4 regions of the Colwellia sp. BRX8-9 genome follow, and region 2 is predicted to be linked to each of the others. Evidence: predicted binding sites of a transcription regulator. Region 2 holds the regulator's gene; each other region holds the start of a gene.
The links. The regulator LexA, encoded in region 2, represses DNA repair genes until DNA is damaged. The targets are predictions, from matches to a motif close to TACTGTATNNNNATACAGTA.

Region 1 (5,327 bases), on a different contig from region 2:
GCAACTATTGGTGCGAGTGCAAAAGTTGATGGCGAGCTAAGCGCTGGCACAACAGTAACCATAGCGGCAACCGTTGAGGTTGGCGGCGATGTTTTGGCTGGCAGCACAGTAACCGTTGGTGCAGGCTCACTTTTCGGGGGCGATGTTGATGCTGGAACCACCACCACTATTGGTGCAAGTGTTGAAATCGTTGGCGCGCTTACTGCTAATTCTTTGAAAATGGTTGCACTGCCCACCATCGTTGATAGTCAGGAAGTGCTTATTACGTCTGTGCAACAAGATATAAAAGACATGGGTACAGGAACAGAACTTGTATCCACCACTTTTGGCACCAACGACGAAACACTTGAAGCGGGTATTTACAGCACAATAAATTATTTAACCATCGCGATAGGTAAAACCTTAACGCTTGATGGTAAAGGTATCGATGGCTCTTGGATTTTTAATATCGCCAACTATCTGACCTTCTCTGCAAACTCAACAGTGATATTGAAAGATGTTACCGATAACAGCACTATTATCTGGAATGTTCTTGGCGATAAAACCGGCTCAGCAGGTTACACACAACTCGGCGCCGGCGCTGAGGCTAGAGGTTATATTTTTGCTAGAGGTTTTGTTCAAACAGGTGCTGATTCAATGATAGCGGGCATAGGCGATGATTGTGGCGGCGCTTATTCAGCAAGTAATTTTATTGAATTTGGTGCTGATACTGTTATTGGTAAAAAAGATTGTACCAATGGCGAGTCCAGAGCTTCTGCAGATAGCATTGCCGTCACTCAAGTTCCCGAGCCTGCAACACTGTGGTTATTCGCTCTAGCACTTTTTGGTTTGGCAATTAAAGCGCAACGTAAAAAAACGTAAATTCAGTATCACCAATAAAAAAGGCTCCTTTGGGAGCCTTTTTTATTTGGGTCTTTGACTAATTTATGATCTTAACGTTAGTGTAACCAAGGCAATACCGTGATCGGTACTTTCGCCATCTCGTTCAAAGATAGGATTAATTAAATGTCGATCATAGGTGTCGTACGCACTGACCTGATAAAGACTATCGTGATAACTAGCGTCAAAATCACATGATAATAATATATAATCAAGTACTGAGCTGCTCGCACCAAAATAATGTGTCGGAGTGCGCTGTATTTTTTCCTCTTGATGAGTTTCATTTTTCACTGCAACTTGAAATAAATCCCAAGCATCTTGCAAGCAATATTTAGCAAGATAGGCATCACGGTCAATGGCCGAAACAAAGCGTAGGGTGTTAGTCAGTAGATGACTTAGCACACCATCAGTTAAGGTATTATTGAAGTCGCCCATTAATACCATTGGCTGACCGGTAGTCTCACGCCGCGCTATTATTTCAATCATTAATAACGCCGCTTCACTGCCACGTTGTATCGTTGAGCCCCAACCACCTGCCACTTGTGCTTTTAGGCTTTCAATAATGGTTTGCTCTGGTGTACGACTTATATTTTTATCATCGACTTCAATCATAGAGCGCTTAGATTTAAAGTGCACAACATAACAATCACAGTTACCCATATGAGGCACATCAACTGTTGCCCTTAACACTTTTCGGCTAAAAGAGAATTTATCAGTTAAACCTAATGATAGTGCAAGTTCAGTGTTTGCTTTTACCGCAGTAACTTCAACAATAGGGTAACGAGATGCTATGGCAACAACAGGACGTTTATAAATAAAATCATCTATCACTTGTGGTTCATCAACCACGGCAAAATAACAATAGCCCTGCTCTGCAACTAATTGCTCTAGAGACTCAGGACTAAAGACTTCTTGGAAGCCAATAATATCAGGTTGATATTCACGTAAATATTCAGCAATCCAATGTTGCTTTTTACGCCACTGCTCAGCACTATAAATTCGTTCAAATTCATAGAAAGCATTGGGCGGCTCAAGATAATTAAACAAATTAAAAGTAGCTATTTTAAGCTGTAAATTTGATACAGCTATAGAAGGCAGTATGGGATCTATTTCTTCTGGGGCTTTTTTATCTGGATAGTCGATAATGTTAACTCTAATAAACGTTAAACTGTGAGTATACCTGAGATAAAAAATTAAAAACCAACAAGATAAATTACCATTTAGTTAACAGCTTACTTACGTCACTTTTTGCTGTCTTTGATAACTTCTGTATTAATGCAAAAGGTACAAACTCGTGGTTAATTTTTTCTTCAATATCATCAAGCATCAACAACCACAATTTTGCCGTCATCTCAGCATCAAATAACGCCCGATGAAAAGCCCCATCTGATGGAATATTTTTATAACGAATAAGCGTACCTAATTTATGATTAGGTGCGTCTATATTGATTCTGCGAGAGACAAGTAACGAACAAATAAATTGCCCAAAGTATTTTCGATTAATGTTATTAAGCTCAGCGTCCAAGAATTTTTGATCAAAGGAAGCATTATGGGCAAGTAAATTATCGTCACCCAGAAAATCGGCAAATTGTGCCATCACTTCACCACAAGAGCCGACCTTAGCAAGCATCTGATTAGATATTCCGGTGTATTGCTCAATAAAACCACTGATCCTAAAACCAGGATTCATTAATGATTGAAATTTATCGGTAACCTTACCGTCTACAATTCTAACCGCACCTATCTCTATCGCTCTATCACCTTGATTGGGTGATAGTCCTGTGGTTTCAAAATCAAGTACCACTAACGAATTGGCATTTTCATGCATCTAAGTTAACCCTATAAATTTATGCAGCGCTGATTTTAACGGCTATATTTCAAAATGAAAGTAATCATTACTCGTAAGCAATGTTAAATTATTCTGTTCAATAATCAACTTAGAAACTATACTGTATAAAAACACAGGTGAGATTTAAGTAATGAAAGTTATTCCTATTTACATTGAAGCAGGTATTTCAGGGTTTGAATCACCCGCAGCCGAATATAAAGAACTGGGGTTATCATTAGATAAACTTCTTATTAGGCATCCTAATGCCACATTTATTGGCCAAGCATCTGGTGAGTCCATGCAGGGTGTGGGCATTTTTGATGGTGATTTACTTATCGTTGATCGCTCACTCACCGCCAGAAATGGTGATGTCATCGTGGCAAATTACAATGGCTGCTTTGTCTGTAAGTTGATTGATAAAAAGCAAGCTCGGCTGTTATCAGCGTCTAAAGATTTTGCGCCAGTTAGCATCAAGCCCGAAGACGACTTTCAATTAGAAGGTATTGTTACTCGCTCTATTCGACTCCATCATCAAGCTCCTGAATTAACCGCATGTATGCATTAGTTGATGCAGTATCTTTTTATGCCAGCGCAGAAAAAGTCTTCGACCCGAGCATAAGAAACAAGCCCGTTGTTGTTTTAACGAATAACGACGGCTGCATTTGTGCTGTTTGTCCTATTGCTCGACGGCTGGGTATTCCAAAATTCACCCCCTATTTTCAGATAAAGGACTTACTACATAAGCATGGTGTAGTGGTACGCTCTTCCAACTACGAGCTATATGCTGACTTAAGTGAAAGAATGATGAATGTTATTGCTAGGTATTGTGATGACCAATATATTTACTCAATTGATGAGTCATTTTTACATTTTAAAAACTATAGTGGCGTTATTAAAGATTGGCACCAATACGGCCATGAAATAAGACGTGCTATTTGGAAAGAAACCCGGTTACCGGTGGGAGTTGGCTTTGGCACAACATCAACCTTAGCTAAAGCAGCAAATCATGCAGCTAAAAAACTTGACGGTTACCAGGGTGTTGCCATTATTGATAACGCGCAAAGTGCGAAAGAAATATTAGAAAAAATGGCGGTAAATGAGGTTTGGGGTATTGGTAATAAAATATCTCAGCGACTAAAACAGCAAAATATTAGCACAGCTCATCAATTATCAATGCAGTGCCCTAAAATTATGCGCAAGCAATTTAGTGTTATCACTGAACGTACGGTTAACGAATTAAAGGGGATTAGCTGTTTAAGCTGGGATGATGTAAAAGCACCTAAACGGGAAATATTCTCTACACGTAGTTTTGGTCAACGTATTGTAGATATACATACATTACAAGCAGCCTTAACTACCCATAGTACGATAGTCGCTAAAAAAGTAAGGCGTCAATCTTCACTTATCAAAAAACTGCTCGTGTTCGCTTCAAGCTCCCCCCATGATGAAAATTATTATAAACAAACAATGGTTTATACTTTTCCTTTAGCAACAGATAATAGTTGTGATATTGCTACAGCGGTCAGTTTAATACTCGCTGAAATATTTATACCCGGTGTGCATTTTTATCGTTGTGGTGTCGGTGCAATCGCCTTGGAAAGCAGACAACATCAACAAGCTGATTTATTTTTATCTGATCATTCAAACCCAATACTAATGAATTGTCTTGATAGTATTAATAGTCGTTACGGTAAGGGGACATTGACCTTGGGCGCAGAGGGAAAATCAGACTCCTGGCAAATGAAACGGCACTTTTTAAGTCCACAGTACACAAGTAACTGGCGAGACATACCCAAAATTAGTTGCTAAAAAAATGAAAAAACACTTTTTAAGTCAACAACACAAGAGTAACCACGAGTAACTGGCGAGACATACCCAAAATTAGTTGCTAAACAAATGAAAAAACACTTTTTAAGTCAACAACACAAGAGTAACCACAAGTAACTGGCAAGACATTCCCAAAATTAGTTGCTAAACAAATGAAAAAACACTTTTTAAGTCAACAACACAAGAGTAACCACAAGTAACTGGCAAGACATCCCCAAAATTAGTTGCTAGGCAAATGAAAAACACTTTTTAAGCCAACAACACAAAGGTAACCACGAGTAACTGGCAAGACATCCCCAAAATTAGTTGCTAGGCAAATGAAAAACACTTTTTAAGCCAACAACACAAAGGTAACCACGAGTAACTGGCAATACATCCCCAAAATTAGCGGCTAGGTAAATGAAAAAACACTTTTAAGCCAACAACACAAAGGTAACCACGAGTAACTGGCAAGACATTCTCAAAATTAGTTGTTAGTGTTATTCGTAAGTTTAGCCACTGTAACCTTGAACTCATAATATTTAAGGATAAAGTTGCTAGTGATATAAAATGTCAAAGGGCTACCACCTTAAAAGATGTTCATCCCCCACTTTAATGCGTCGTAATAACAATTTAACAGTCTAGTTTCAGAAATTTTATTACTGCCAATACAACGAGTAACACGCTTACTCGTTGATACTTCATAATGCTTAGCCAATGTTAATAGTTCTGACAATTCACCTTGTTGCTCAGATAACGCCAGTTTGATATCTGATGAAAAAAGAAAACTCTTTACAATATCTGCCATGGGTAA
Region 2 (5,327 bases):
TAAATTATCAAGAATTTATCACTCGACTTCGCCAATTTAAAAATGAACATGAACCGGCATTCAAAGGTTTTCATATTCAAAAACAAAAGGTATTAGCGGCACAACGTAAACGCTTACGATTAGAAGAGTTTAAACCAAGAGCGCTGTCTTCGTTTGTGCGTAATAAATTAATTAATGATGTTTATTTCCCGATTATTGGTATTAATTTAGCTAAACAAATTGGCGCAGCTGGTAATAATAAACGTTCTGATTTAATGGGATTATTACTGCTTATTTCTCCCCCAGGTTATGGTAAAACAACGCTTATTGAATACGTTGCCAGTAAGCTAGGTATGACCTTTGTTAAAATAAACTGTCCGTCGATAGGACACGATCAGTTGTCACTAGATCCCGCTCAGGCAAACAACTCAACAGCTAAAAATGAAGTTGAAAAGATTAACTTAGCCTTCGAAATGGGTAACAATGTTATGTTGTACCTTGATGATATTCAGCATACTAATCCTGAGTTTTTACAAAAGTTTATTTCCTTATGTGATGGCTCAAGAAAAGTGGATGGTGTTTGGAATGGTGACAGTAAAACCTATGATATGCGTGGCAAAAAATTTGCAGTTGTCATGGCTGGTAACCCTTATACCGAATCAGGAGAAGCATTTAGCATTCCTGATATGTTGGCTAACCGAGCCGATATTTATAACTTAGGTGATACCTTAAGTGGTCGAGAAGAAGAGTTCTCTTTAAGCTTTATTGAAAATAGCTTAACCAGTAATCGCTATATCGCACCACTAGCGACCCGAGATATGGACGACCTCTATAACTTGGTTAAAATTGCCGATGGTCAACAAGTTGCCACAACTGAGCTAAAGCATAATTACTCACAAGCAGAGGTTAATGAAATAGTTGCGGTTATTAAACGTATTCGTAAAATTCAAGCGACGGTATTAAAAGCAAATCAACAGTACATTGCCTCTGCCGCCCAAGACGATAAGTACCGCACTGAGCCTTCGTTCAAGTTACAAGGAAGCTATCGCAATATGAATAAGATGGCGGAAAAAGTAGTACCTGTTATGACCGAGGAGGAAGTTGAGCAGCTTATCGCCGATCATTATCGCGGTGAAGCGCAAACACTCACCATAGGCGCTGAAGAAAATTTACTTAAATTAGCCGAGCTGCGCAACAATCAAACCAGTGAAGAAAAAGTGCGTTGGCAACAAATTAAGGCAGATTTTGTTCGTCATCAAAACTTGGGTGATAGTGATAACCCGATTGCGGCTGTTGCGAGCCAAATATCGTTATTGCAAAAAGGGCTCAATCAAATAGGAGAAGCTTTGTTAGAGCCTAAATCTGCAGCGTTAGATAGTTTGAATGAAACGCTTGCCAGTCTTAAACTGCAAGTGAATATTGAAAAACCAGATGATTCAGCGTTAGCCGAAACTTTGGCGTTATTTAGTGAAAATATGGCGTCTTTTTTAACGCCGCTGGTTAACGCGTTACAAAGTAATAAAAATGTCGATTTGGCGATGATTGATACTTTAAAAACATTGCACCTGACTACTGAAAAATCAGTAAAAAGTTCTGAGACCCATATTCAAAAAATTAGTCGAGAACTCGCTTCAGGAAAACAAAGTAGCGATGAGCTTTCTGCGGACGAGACCTAGTTAACATCGGCTATGCTAAACGAGAAAATAGTTGCCAGTAGTAAAGATAAACCAAGAAGATGCCTTGTTACCTTTAGACAAACGACAACATATTGGTTTGTTGTTAGCGATGCATCCTTGGGAGTTACCTGAGTGTAAAGCACTGCGCAGAAATTAATATTTATTGCCAAACCGAGAACACATAACGTTATACTCCCTATAAACACATGACTGAATGCTAATGGTAGATGTTTAAAGTTATTAGCCCTTTTAAAATGATACTCAAACCGCGCTTTAAAAAATATTATCTCGCTTGTTTTCAAAAGTGAATAAAGCGTCAATAATTAACGTTCAACATAAAAAATGATGGAGCGCAGCTATGAATGAAAAAATTGCAGCACTTAAGTCAGACCTAGCGCTACTTAAAGAACAATTTAGTAAAAAAATTACTGATGCAGAAACTCGTTTAAAAAATATGATTGAACAAGAAAGCTTAGATACTTCGGTTGAACGTGGCTATAAAATTCAAGCTTCTTTTGAAGAGCCAGCAGATTCTTTAGCTAATGGTGAATGTGTAATTTTACTGCATGGGCTTGCACGTTCGGCTAACTCCATGAAAGCTATTGAAAAACGATTGTTAGCAGAAGGATATTTTGTGATAAATATCAACTACCCTTCTAGAGATTATTCGATAGAAGAGTTGGCTGAAAAAGTGATTTCTAAAGCGCTATTAATTTGTGAAAATCGCCAAGTTAACTTTGTTACCCATTCAATGGGCGGTATATTAGTTCGCCAATATTTAAGTATGCATAAAATACCTAATTTACATAAAGTCGTGATGCTAGGTCCACCAAACAAAGGCAGTGAAGTTGTTGATAAACTAAAAAATACACCTGGTTTTAGTTTCATCAATGGTGATGCGGGTATGCAATTAGGTACCGGCGAATTCAGTGTCCCTAGTAACCTTGGCAATGCTAATTTTGATTTGGGTGTTATTGCCGGTAATCAAAGTATTAATTGGATATTATCAACACTTATTCCTGATAAAGATGATGGTAAAGTTTCGGTTGCTAGTACCAAACTTGATGGTATGAATGATCACATTGAAATGGAAACGACCCATCCATTTATGATGAAAAACGAAAAAGTTATCGAACAAGTTATCCATTATTTAAAATCAGGGAGTTTTCAAAAATAATTCGGCTAGAAAACTTGCCTTTACTAACGACCTGTATATACTCACAGTAACAACTGTGTAAATTTACAGGCTCCCTATGCTAAATGAAATCAGCGAATTACGCCCTCTAACGAACCGACAACAACAAGTTTTTGATCTGATCAAAGACAAAATAAGCGATACGGGCATGCCACCAACGCGTGCTGAAATAGCCAAGTTTTTTGGCTTTAAATCAGCAAATGCAGCAGAGGAACATTTAAAAGCTTTGGCTAAAAAAGGCTATATAGAAATGTTGCCAGGTACTTCTCGCGGCATTCGTTTGACTGAGAAGTTAATGGAAGAAGCCGGTTTACCTTTAATCGGCAGAGTGGCTGCAGGTGAACCTATTTTAGCTGCAGAGCATGTTGAAGATCATTACAAAGTTGATGGTAATTTGTTCCACCCAGCTGCTGATTACTTATTGAGAGTTAATGGCGAAAGCATGAAAAATATCGGCATACTTGATGGTGACTTGTTAGCGGTTCATCAAACGACCGATGTACAGAATGGCCAAGTAATTGTTGCTCGTGTCGAAGAAAATGTTACGGTTAAACGTTATAAACGAGAAGGTAACATCGTTTACTTACATGCAGAAAATGATGACTTCTCTCCTATAAAAGTCGATTTGTCTGATCAAGAGTTTAATATTGAAGGGTTGGCTGTTGGCGTTATTCGCTCGGCAGACTGGATGTAGTTAAGTTAACCTATCCAATAAACTTGGTGGTAACTAAATCAATTTATCTAACAAATATAGTATTAATTACGTCAAACTGCTCCGCAAACTTTAGTGTATAAAATAGGCTAAAGTTTGCTTTTCTAACCTTTCGTATTCTTTTCATGCAAACCTTTCTCTTTACTAAGAATAATTTTCATTCTAAAGCCCATTCAAACAACTTTATCTTTCTCTGATTAAAAAACAACCAAGATCAATTTTTGCAATACGCGTATTTATACTCAGCTGTTTATTTTTAATACTACGGCTACAGCCCTTTGTTATTAGGCCTTTGCTTGTATTAGAGTTGATACTCTATTGTTTTTATTGGTTTTTATTTTAAAATAGCTCGATTTTTAAATTGACCCAGATCAACTTTTAAGTAATTCTAGTTTGGAATGTGTACAAATATAAATATAAGGCGATGTTGTCGACGCTAACTGGTTGATAACAAAATCGCTAAGAAAATAATAAAAATCCGTACTAAAGGATGTGTTTTGTCCTAGGTATCAAGTTTTAAACTTTTATAGGGTGAAGGAGATGTCGTGTGAAAAGACGTAACCTAGGTTGGCTGTTGTTGGGGAGTGTTCTTTCCAGTTCAGCTTGGGCAGATATGCAATTAAATCTGACCAAGGGTGTAACAGAAGTAAGTAGAGATGTTTACGATCTACATATGCTCGCAATGTATATATGTGTAGCAATTGGTGTGGTCGTTTTTGGTGCTATGTTTTGGTCAATGGTTTTCCATCGAAAATCCAAAGGGGCTAAATCAGCAGATTTTCATGAAAGTACAAAAGTAGAAATCCTCTGGACAGCAATTCCCATTGTCATTCTTATCGCTATGGCTGTACCAGCAACAAAAACACTGATTGAAATGGAAAATAACGACGATTCTGACGTTACCATTCAAGTTACCGCCTCTCAGTGGAAATGGCATTACAAATATTTTGATCAAGATATTGAGTTCTACTCCGTTTTATCGACGCCAAGATCACAGTATGAAACACAAGAAGGTAAACACCTTAATGTTGATGCTGGCGATAAAGTCAAAGGTGAAAATTACCTACTCGAAGTTGATAAACACCTTGTCATTCCAGTTAATAAAAAAGTACGATTTTTAATCACTTCTGACGACGTTATTCATGCTTGGTGGGTACCTGCTTTTGCTGTAAAGCAAGATGCTAACCCAGGATTTATTAATGAAGCATGGACAAAAGTTGACAAGCCTGGGATATACCGAGGTCAGTGTGCTGAGCTTTGTGGCAAAGACCATGGTTTTATGCCAATTGTTGTCGAAGTAAAGTCTGAAGCAGACTATGCAAAATGGCTTGATGAACAACACCAACTCAACGCTCAAGCCGCTGCTGCTGAGAAAGCATCTCTTAACGCTTCCGCATCAATGGATGAATTGATGACCTTGGGTGAAACTACCTATATTGCCCACTGTGCTGCCTGTCATCAAGTTTCTGGTGCTGGTCTACCTCCTGCATTTCCTGCACTTAAAGGAAGTCCAGTTGCTACGGGTAGTATTGCCGCGCATATTGATATTGTACTCAATGGTAAAGCGGGTACAGGTATGCAAGCTTATGGTAAGCAGTTAAGTATGAAGCAAATTGCTGCAGTTGTGACCTACGAGCGTAATGCTTGGGGTAACAATACCGGTGATGCCGTACAAGCCGCTGATGTTAAAGGTGCTGCTAAGGGATCAGGCAATGACACAGAAACACCGGTAGCAGTTGCTGAAATGGTTGCTGAAGAAGCCCCA
Region 3 (5,327 bases), on a different contig from region 2:
ATATTCGCTCGATCGCGTATCGGCGGATTACGTGGCCAAAGGTCTGGTTCATTGATCACTTTTACTTTCGCTGGTAACGTTTGGCCATCTTTTAGTTCTACACCCTTTCGAAGTTTTTGTAAATCAGCTTGCTGTGGTACACCCTCGACTTGTGCCCAATAGGTTTTTTCAGTTTTTTCGGTTGGGTTAGCCAGTTTGTGCTGCAATTTCCCGTCATTGGTCAGCAACAATAAGCCTTCACTGTCGCGGTCTAAACGCCCAGCGGCATAAACGTCTTTAATCGGAATAAAATCTTTTAAGGTTTTACGCTGCTGATCGTCAGTAAATTGTGACAGTACATCAAAGGGTTTATTGAAAAGTACTAACACTCGATCTGCTGGGGCAGGGCGAGGCTTAACATCTTTTAATGCGCGACTCTTAGATAATCGACGATTAGTTGAGTTTGACGCTTTTGCACGCTTAGTGAGGTTAGTCAAAGCTTATCCTTTTGAAATAATTTGATAGGGCGGTAAAGAATCAAGTAATTGCTTACCATAGCGCTTGGTCACTAAACGTTTATCCATTAAAGTAATGATACCGGTATCTTTCTCATTTCGCAGTAATCTTCCTGTCGCTTGAATCAGTTTTTTGGATGTTTCTGGCACTGAAATCGACATAAAAGGATTGCCGCCTTTAGCGGTAATGTATTCAGCTTGTGCTTCTTCAACGGGTGATGTTGGAACAGAGAAGGGTAATTTGGTAATAATCAAATTCGTTAAATATTTACCGGGTAAATCTAGACCCTCAGAAAAACTTTGTGTGCCAAAAATTATACTGGTTTTATCTTCATCACAGCGTTTTCTATGGGCCTCTATAATATGCTGACGTGACTGCTCACCCTGAACTAGAATCTCCATTTTGTGCTGCTCTCGTAAGGATTTAGCTACTTGCTCCATTTGCCAATACGAAGAAAATAGCACTAAACAGGCTTTTTCTTGCTTAATTAACGCCGGTAACTCATTAATTAATTCATCGGTGAACTGAGGGCTACTTGGCTCATTTTTCATTTTAGCGATAACAAGTTGCGCATTGTTTTGATAATCAAACGGAGAGTCGACTTTTTGATATTGGGTGCCATCATTAATTTGTAAACCGACCTGGCGTCGAAAATGCTCAAACGAATTCAATGCTAAAATAGTGGCTGAACATAATACCGCCCCTTCACATTTTGACCAGAGAATATCTTCAAGGGTAAAGCCAACTTCAATAGGGGAAGCCGACACTAAAAAGTCACTACGTTTCCCTGTCAGTTTTTCGAACCACCTTGCCATTGGAGCGCCTTTCTCACTGTCTGTTTTGGCATACATTTTCCATAGTGAGTTGAAATTTTCTAACCGTTGGATCATAAAACCAGCTTCTGCAAGTAAGGGCTCGGCAACAAACATTTTACACTCCCCGTCTTTCACTGACTCCATCAATAAGTTATATAGCTTGTTGCAATGTCCTAAACATTTTTTACTGAGCTCTGCTAAATCTTTAGCTGAGTTTTTTAAGTTCGGTGGAACGATTCCGTTTTCAAAACGATATAATGCCGCCTCGTCATCACGAGAGAAACGGCTATTTTCTTTAGCTTTTTCATTGAAATATAACGCCTGATTGTTTTCGATAAAGCTCGCTACTTTTTGCATTTCCATTAATAAATCTTGGCAATCGTCCCCTAACTTTAACGAGGGTGAAATGGCCGAAGTCGACTTTATTAATTTTGCCATCTTATCGCCGGTTTCTTTTAACTTAGTTAGCCAATCAATGGCACCTTTAATGGCAACATTCGCACTTGAATGATCACGGGTTACTTTAGGCAGATGATGTGCTTCGTCAATAATGTAAAAAGTGTCTTCTGGCGAGGGTAAAATAACACCTCCACCAAGCTCTAAATCAGCCAGTAATAAACTATGGTTAATGACCAACACATCGGCAGACTCCATGGTTTCTCGAGCTTTATGAAAAGGGCAATGGGTGTGATCGGCTAAATGTTTTAAACAACTGTGTTTGTCACATTGAATTTGTTGCCATAAATGATGAGGGATAGGGTCAGCCCAAGAATCTAGATCGCCTTGCCATTTATTATCCGTTAACGCTTTATGTAAATGATGTAATAGCTTTATATCCATGGCATTAGGTTTTTGCGCAAAGGTGAAACCGGCCTGAGGTGAATCGTCTTGACTGACAGCCAGCGCTAATTTTTGCCGACAAACATAGCGTTGGCGACCTTTGACTAAGGTGAAATTAAAATCTAAGCCTGAATGTTTTTTTAAGAAGGGTAAATCTTTATCCACTAATTGTTCTTGTAGCGCAACTGTTGCAGTAGAAATACAGACCTTTTTTTGACGTGACATCGCTAACGGAATAGCGCCTAATGAATAAGCCAAGGATTTACCCGTACCGGTGCCGGCTTCTATGGTAATAATTTTTCGCGCTTTATCGTATTCTCCCGCAAGAGTTTTAGCTATTTCGGCAATCAAAAAAGTTTGCTGTTTTCTTGGATGAAAGTTTTCTAAATTTTCACCAATGGTTTTATACGATGTGCGAATTGCTACTTTAATTTTATCGCTTAGCATGCTGTTAGCCATTTAGGGTTCATTAGGTTATATACTCATTCCAGTTAAATAGGCTGAATCCTGTATCTTCAAATAGGATGAGTATATACTGCTGTATGTATTAACAGTTTATCGTTATCCGCAACGAATTAAAATAATTAATGTCATTAACTGTAGAAAAATTAACGCCTAGCTTGAATTATGGCTTTTTATTAACCCGTCAAGCCTATGATACCAAACAAGGTATCGAATTGTCTTTATGGGTTAAAACCCTTCAAGGTGCTGTTAATGTTATTGTGCAAAATCAACAGGCATTATTTTTTGTTGAACAAACGCAGCAACTACTCGCGCAAAGTCTCCTGTCGGAGCAGCGAATAGTAACGGCTAAAGTTACCCCGCTTGCGCTTAAAACCTTTAATCAACAACTCGTCAGTGGCTTTTATTTTTCAACGATGCGTGAATTCTATCGCGCACGCGATGTTTTAAAACAAGCCCAAATAAAATGCTATGAAGACGATTTTCGCCCTGATGAACGCTTTTTAATGGAGCGCTTTATTACCGCTGGTATTGAATTTATCCCTCGGTTAACAGCTTCATCGGTAACCGAATCTGCCAAACAGTTTTCACAGACTAACTTTGCTACCTTTTATAGTGACAAATGCCGTGCAACGGATAAGACTCAGTTACTTGATGATATTGCTTTAACTATGGTATCACTTGATATTGAGTGTTCAATGGCAGGGGAGCTTTATTCTATTGGCTTACATTCTCATAAAATGTCTGATGGTAAGCCGATAAAATGTGTTTTGATGATCGGTGATCAAAACAAGTTTTTAGCAAAAATAACGCAGTCCAAGTTATCTGACGCTGAGGCGACAGAAATCGCAGAGCACATCGTTTGGCTTGACAATGAACAAGCGTTGCTCGCTGAGCTGATCGCTTGGATAAAAATCCACGACCCCGACATTTTTATTGGTTGGAACGTGATTAACTTTGATTTTAATTTGCTACAAAAACGCTGTGATATTTATAATATCCCTTTTAATATCGGCCGCAATGATAAGTCACCTCGCTGGCGAACACGTTCGGCAGGCGGTAGTCAAAATGAGCAAAAATTTATTGATGTCGCTGGCAGAGTGGTCCTTGATGGTATTGATTTACTAAAAAACGCGACTTATAACTTTCCAAGTTTTTCCCTTGATTTTGTTGCCAATGCCTTATTAGGTAAAGGGAAGAAGGTTGATGATGTTGACAATAGAATGCAAGAGATTAACGACAACTTTACCAATGACAAGCTAGCTTTAGCCGCTTATAACCTTGAAGATTGCCATTTAGTTACCCTGATCTTTGAACAATCTCTATTACTAGAATTCACGCGTTTGCGCGCCAAACTAACTGGTTTATCTATAGACCGTATTGGCGGCTCTGTGGCAGCGTTTACCAATTTATATTTACCTAAATTACACCGTAGTGGTTATATTGCGCCCAATATGGGCGATGGCTTGCAAGGGCTAATTTCTCCTGGTGGTTATGTGATGGACTCTATTCCGGGTTTATATAAAAATGTTTTAGTACTTGATTTTAAAAGTCTTTACCCCTCTATTATTCGAAGTTTTAATATTGATCCTATGGGCCTAATTGAAGGTTTACAATCACCTGAAACTAGTATCAAAGGTTTTGATGGTGCTTATTTCTCTAGAGATAAGCATTTTTTACCTGAAATTATTAATGAGTTGTGGTTAGAGCGTGATATCGCTAAAAAAGATAAAAATGCGGCATTGTCGCAAGCGATAAAAATTATTATGAATTCGTTTTACGGGGTCTTAGGCTCTACGGGATGTCGATTTTTTGATCCACGTTTATCGGGCTCAATCACTAAACGAAGCCATGAATTATTAATCACCACTAAAATGTGGCTAGAAGATGATGGTTATCAAGTTATTTATGGTGATACCGATTCTATTTTTGTCAGTGTTGACGATGATTTTAGTCACCAGCAATGTCAAAAGCTGGGTAAAACCTTACAAGATAAAATTAATCTTAGGTGGCAAGCAACGCTTAAAAAAGAATTTGCGATAGAAAGCCAACTTGAAATTGAGTTTGAAACACATTTTAGCCAATTTTTGATGCCAACCATCAGAGGGCAAGATGTCGGTACTAAGAAGCGTTATGCTGGCATTGTAGAAAAGAATGGCTCATCAGAATTGATTTTTAAAGGCTTAGAAAGCGTCCGCACCGATTGGACTGAACTGGCTAAAACTTTTCAACGAGAGTTGTATTTAAAAATATTTAATGGCGAACCTTTTGCTGACTATGTACGCAATATTGTTACTCAAACATCAGCAGGGCAATTAGATCATTTACTGGTGTATCGTAAACGCATTCGTAGGCAGTTAGATCATTACGTTAAAAACGTGCCTCCACATGTGAAAGCGGCACGTTTAGCCGATGATATAAACAAGATAAATAAGCAACCGCTAAAATATCAGCAACGTGGTTGGATAGAGTACTTGATCACGACTTCTGGACCGCAAGCAAAAGGTTATGTTAACGCGCCACTCGATTACCAGTTTTATATCGATCGGCAATTAGCGACCGTTGCTGATGCTATTTTACCTTTTGTCGGGAGTAGTTTCGAAAAATTAACCAGTGATCAAATGAACTTGTTTCAATAGCCTCTGCTGTTTTAATTAATATAAATAAATCGTGCATCATGCTTGGAAAGATCATAAGGTGACTTTATTGAGTTAG
Region 4 (5,327 bases), on a different contig from region 2:
TCAGTTAGCTATTTATTCAGATATTCCTGACGATCTCCGCCTTGCTGTTGAAGATGTTATACAAAATAGCGATGACGATGCAACAGAACGCTTACTTGATGTGGCTGAGTCTTATCGTGGGCAAGCGGGGAGCAAAAACAATAAGGCTGATTTAACCTGGCGTGAGCTACCGATTAAAGAGCGTTTAGAATACTCTTTGGTTAAAGGCATTAATGAATTTATTGTCGAAGATACTGAAGCAGCAAGGCTAGTGGCTGAACGACCTCTTGATGTTATTGAAGGACCATTAATGGATGGTATGAATACCGTTGGTGATTTATTTGGTGCTGGCGAAATGTTTCTGCCACAAGTGGTAAAATCAGCCCGAGTGATGAAACAAGCTGTTGCTCATTTAAATCCATTCATTGAAGCTGAAAAAACTGAAATAAAATCAAACGGCAAAATCTTACTGGCAACAGTAAAGGGTGATGTCCACGATATTGGTAAAAATATAGTCGGTGTTGTCTTACAGTGTAACAACTACGAAATTATTGATTTAGGTGTCATGGTTTCTTGTGATGACATCTTACGCGTGGCGAAAGCCGAAAAGGTCGATGTGATTGGATTGTCAGGTTTGATAACACCGTCACTTGATGAAATGGTGCATGTTGCTAAAGAAATGAAACGTCTTAATTTTGACTTGCCGTTACTTATTGGTGGCGCGACAACATCAAAAGCTCATACTGCCGTTAAAATAGAGCAACAATATCAACATCCGGTTATATATGTGCCTAATGCGTCACGTTCAGTTTCAGTCGTTAGTACCTTACTTTCAGATGATAGTGAGAAACGTGCGGCATTTTTAGCGCGTCAAGATGATGAATATGCGCGGGTGCGAGAGCGTCATTATAAAAAAGGACCACGTTCAAGCTTAATATCATTAGAAGATGCACGCGCCAATGCTGCGCCGATAAGTTTTGAAAACTATACCCCTAAAATACCCAATAAACTTGGTGTTACGGTACTTGATGATCTTGATTTAAATGTCATTCGAAACTACATCGATTGGACGCCATTTTTCATGACTTGGCAGTTATCAGGCAAATATCCGCTTATTTTACGACACGAAGTGGTCGGCGAAGAAGCAACTAATCTATTTAATGATGCTAATGCTTTATTAGACGATATTATTAACAGTAAAAAGTTAACCGCAAAAGCGGTTTTTGGTCTGTTTCCAGCTCATCGTCAACAAGATGATTTAATATTATTTGCAGATGAAAACCGAGATAAGCAATTGATGAAATTGCATCAATTGCGTCAACAAAGTAAAAAACCAGCAGGGCAGTTTAACCGTTGTTTGGCTGATTATATCGCGGATAAAACGTCGGGTATTAAAGATTATGTTGGTGCTTTCGCGGTATCTGCAGGTTATGGTTGCGACGAGCTAGTGAAGGAGTTCGCCGCTCAACATGATGACTACAATAGTATTTTAGTTAAAGCTGTTGCCGACCGATTAGCAGAAGCGAGTGCTGAATATCTCCATGAAAAAATTCGCAAAGAATACTGGGGATATGCCCCACAAGAGTCGCTTGCTAATGACGATTTAATTCGTGAAAAATATCAAGGTATTAGACCTGCGCCGGGTTATCCTGCCTGTCCAGAACATACCGAAAAAGGTTTGTTGTGGGAACTACTCAATGTTGAAGAAAACATCGGCATGGAGCTCACCTCAAGTTTTGCCATGTGGCCTGGCGCCGCGGTTAGTGGTTGGTACTTTGCTCACCCAGAATCAAAATACTTTGCGGTCGCTAAAGTCGCTAAAGACCAAGTGATTAATTATGCGACTCGCAAAGGGATGACATTGCCACAAGCAGAGCGTTGGCTGTCAGCTAACTTGGATTATGAACCTGAGTAATTAATAGAGCCATTATCATTTAGTTTATACGGCAACGGCCTTAAATCTCTGTAAAGTAGGTTTAAGGCCGTTGTTCATTTGACTACTCAATGTTAAACGACGAGATGACCTGTGTTGTGTATTAAAAGGTTCTTTCGATAAACCAATAAATAGCGATAACGGCGATAAGCGCACTTAACGGTATCACCACGTATTGTCTATATTGAGGTTTTTTAGCAAACCAGCGCGTCGCTAATAAAGCTAAGGCAACGACCGTTATTTGCCCCAACTCAACGCCAATATTAAATGAAATTAAGCTACTGACATACTCACTCTTGGGTAAGCCCAGTTCAACAAGTACTGCTGCAAACCCTAAACCGTGCAGTAAACCAAAAGCAAAGATAATGGGTAAGCGCCACTTTGTTAGTTTGTGATAAAAAATATTCTCAATAGCCACGTAAGCAATTGATAAGGCAATAAGCGGCTCTACAATGCTGCTAGGTAGGTTGATAATACCAAAGATACCCAAAGCTAGCGTAATGGTATGGGCAAGAGTAAAGGCACTTACCTGCCAGAGCAGTGTCGATGTCTTAGTGGCTAATAAAAATAGCGCGAGCACAAATAGAATATGATCAAGCCCTTGCGGCAGAATATGTACAAAGCCCTGATAGATATACTCAACAATATTAAGCAGCTTAATTTCGGCTGTTGAAAGTTTACGTACACCACCCTTGATATCATCAATAGAAAAGTGATGGCTGTTCTGGCCGGATAGCACTAAAGATTTCTCTGAACGGCTGACTGTTAATAAGACATCCCCTAAGATGGGCGAAAATATCAAGGCTGCGTTGTTACTTTTTTGTGGCAATTGACCCTGCGACAATAGCTTAATGGTTTTAGTCGGTGAGTCAGCGCGAAGTCTTGCTTTTAATTCAAATACCGTTAGCCCTGAAAAAGGGGCAACAAGCACACTTTCTTCATCAATAATAAAAGCGCTTTGTTGATTTATTATTTGCAATATTTTTGAGAGTAATTGCTTTATTTCAATTAAAGAGAGGTTTTTTAGATGATTAATTAAATCTGCCTCATCTACTGATGATTTTTGATGACTTTTAATAACATGCAAAACATCAATATCGATACTAAGTTGGTAGTTATTGTCTACAAGTAATTTTAGCTCTGCTTGGTTAGCTTCATTGGTGTGAGCATTCACTAGTGCAGGTGATAAAAGTAGTAATAGGGCAAAAGTTGTTTGTAAAAGGCGCGTAATCATAAAAGTAATATCAGCTAGTCATTGATAAAAAATAAAGCGACAAATTAACGTATTTAGCATGAAATTAACAGTGGTCAAATTATTATTTCAGTATTGAACTATTAACTTAAAAGTTTATACTGTGTTTGTATACAGTCTAGGTTGAGTTGCCCATAGCGAAAATATGCTTTATTTTTTCACAACGAAATAAGGGACTTTTGATAAACATGATTACTATAATTAAGACATGACTAAAACATGACTCAAAGCCGAAAAATAATACATATAGATATGGACTGTTTCTATGCCGCTGTTGAAATGCGTGACAATGAGTCTTTACGTAATGTGCCACTTGCGGTCGGCGGTACAGGGCCCCGAAGCGTCTTGTGTACGTGTAATTACCAAGCAAGAAAATTTGGTGTTCGCTCGGCAATGCCAGCAATTAAGGCGATGCAACTTTGCCCTGAGCTAGTTATTGTTTCAGGCAGAATGGCTGTTTACCAAGAAGTTTCTGCACAAATAAGGGCGATATTTCAACGTTACACTCAGTTGATTGAACCATTGTCGCTTGATGAAGCCTTTCTTGATGTTACCCATAACAAAGAGTTTAACGGCAGTGCGACGCTTATTGCGGAGCAAATACGTCGTGATATTTTTAATGAACTCAATCTAACCGCCTCGGCAGGTGTTGCTCCTAATAAATTTATTGCTAAAATTGCCAGTGATGAAAATAAACCTAATGGTCAATGTGTTGTTACGCCCGCAGACGTGAGTGGTTTCGTTGAAAAATTACCACTGAAAAAAATTCCGGGTATTGGCCCAAAAACAGCACAAAAATTATTGGGTTACGGCTTCTCGTCATGTGCAGATATACGAGCAAGTTCTGTCGCCGTATTAACACCTATTGTCGGCAAGTTTGCCCCTGCATTGTATCAACGAAGTTTTGGTATTGATCATCGCCAATTAGAAACCGACAGAGTTAGAAAATCATTAGCGATAGAAACCACTTTTTCTCAAGACTTGTCTTGTGAAAAAGAGTGTGAAAGTGCCGTTGAGCTTTTATATGAGAAGCTTTTAGTGAGATTAGAAAAACATCAACATATGGTTATTAGTAAGCAAGGGATTAAACTTAAGTTTAATGACTTTACCCAAACAACAGTTGAGCAGCAAAGCAGCCACTGTGATGAAAACACCTTTAAACAATTACTGTTAAAAGCACTGTTGCGTAGTCAATCTAGGGGAATACGTTTAATAGGATTAACGCTAGGTTTTGCTGAGCATAATAACAAAGAAACACAGCAGCTTTGTTTTAGTTTATAACCGGTACTGACTTGATATGATGTCAGTACCGGTATTTTAGTTTTTATTACTGTGCTTATGCGGGTTTAATGATTTCTTTAACCGCCAATTCTAATTTTGGATCGTTAATATTTGAGCTAGTAGATTTGAAAACAACTTGTCCACTTCTATTGATAAAAAATGTCGTTGGTGTACCTTTTACGCCATATAACTTAGCAACTTTTTCACCTTCAACACCGGTAATAAATTGATAACCTCGTTGAGTAATCGAGTCTTGTGGTTTTGCTCCTTCATCTTCACTAAAACTAATAGCAACAATCTCAATGCCGGTATTTTTATACTTTTCAGTTAGCTCGACTAATTTAGGCTGCAATTTTTTACAATAGGGACACCATGTTGCCCAAAAATGCAAAATCACCGGCTTGCCCTGATAGTCTGCTAATGAAATGCTTTTACCGGCTTGGGTTTTTAGTGTCCAGTCTGGGGCTTGGTTGGCTTTATTGTCATTGGCGTTAACGTTGAACGACAATATGCTAACGAATATTATAATAATTGATAAAAATGCTTTCATGAAACAACCTACTTTTATTTATATGACTAACTACTTTAGGAGACCTTGATTACGGCGAAATTATTTCGAGCTTTTTATTAACAAAAAAGCCTATCGTATTGATAGGCTTTTTGACACTTCATTTAAAAGTGTTATAAACCTAACACTTTTTTACCTTGCTTAAAGGTAATATCAACAGGAATATTAGCCGCTTCAATACGCGCTAAGTCTTCTGCTAAATCGGCTTTAATGACACCGCTTTTTGCAACAAGTGCAGCCACACCTTCATAATCACCATTACCTTGTAAGGTTAAAATAAGCTCAGACAACGAATCAATAGCGGCAGTCATCTT

Region 1: the regulator LexA is predicted to act here: its motif matches at 2,827-2,846, upstream of H4J70_RS16350 (LexA family transcriptional regulator).
Region 3: the regulator LexA is predicted to act here: its motif matches at 2,687-2,706, upstream of H4J70_RS01340 (DNA polymerase II).
Region 4: the regulator LexA is predicted to act here: its motif matches at 3,264-3,283, upstream of dinB (DNA polymerase IV).

The regions. Positions count from the first base shown of each region.
Region 1 is NZ_JACGVN010000022.1:33,845-39,171, forward strand. It holds gene H4J70_RS16335 (ice-binding family protein) at 1-861, shown strand, start outside; gene H4J70_RS16340 (endonuclease/exonuclease/phosphatase family protein) at 925-1,926, opposite strand; gene H4J70_RS16345 (PolC-type DNA polymerase III) at 2,093-2,707, opposite strand; gene H4J70_RS16350 (LexA family transcriptional regulator) at 2,859-3,272, shown strand; gene H4J70_RS16355 (Y-family DNA polymerase) at 3,260-4,516, shown strand; gene H4J70_RS16360 (EAL and HDOD domain-containing protein) at 5,103-5,327, opposite strand, start outside.
Region 2 is NZ_JACGVN010000010.1:141,877-147,203, reverse strand. It holds gene H4J70_RS10600 (DNA repair ATPase) at 1-1,655, shown strand, start outside; gene H4J70_RS10595 (hypothetical protein) at 1,687-1,812, shown strand; gene H4J70_RS10590 (alpha/beta fold hydrolase) at 2,014-2,832, shown strand; gene lexA (transcriptional repressor LexA) at 2,909-3,544, shown strand; gene coxB (cytochrome c oxidase subunit II) at 4,110-5,327, shown strand, end outside.
Region 3 is NZ_JACGVN010000001.1:271,389-276,715, reverse strand. It holds gene H4J70_RS01350 (pseudouridine synthase) at 1-476, opposite strand, end outside; gene dinG (ATP-dependent DNA helicase DinG) at 480-2,597, opposite strand; gene H4J70_RS01340 (DNA polymerase II) at 2,738-5,251, shown strand.
Region 4 is NZ_JACGVN010000028.1:19,122-24,448, forward strand. It holds gene metH (methionine synthase) at 1-1,894, shown strand, start outside; gene H4J70_RS17910 (HupE/UreJ family protein) at 2,016-3,146, opposite strand; gene dinB (DNA polymerase IV) at 3,384-4,445, shown strand; gene H4J70_RS17920 (peroxiredoxin) at 4,501-4,995, opposite strand; gene H4J70_RS17925 (dipeptidyl-peptidase 3 family protein) at 5,127-5,327, opposite strand, start outside.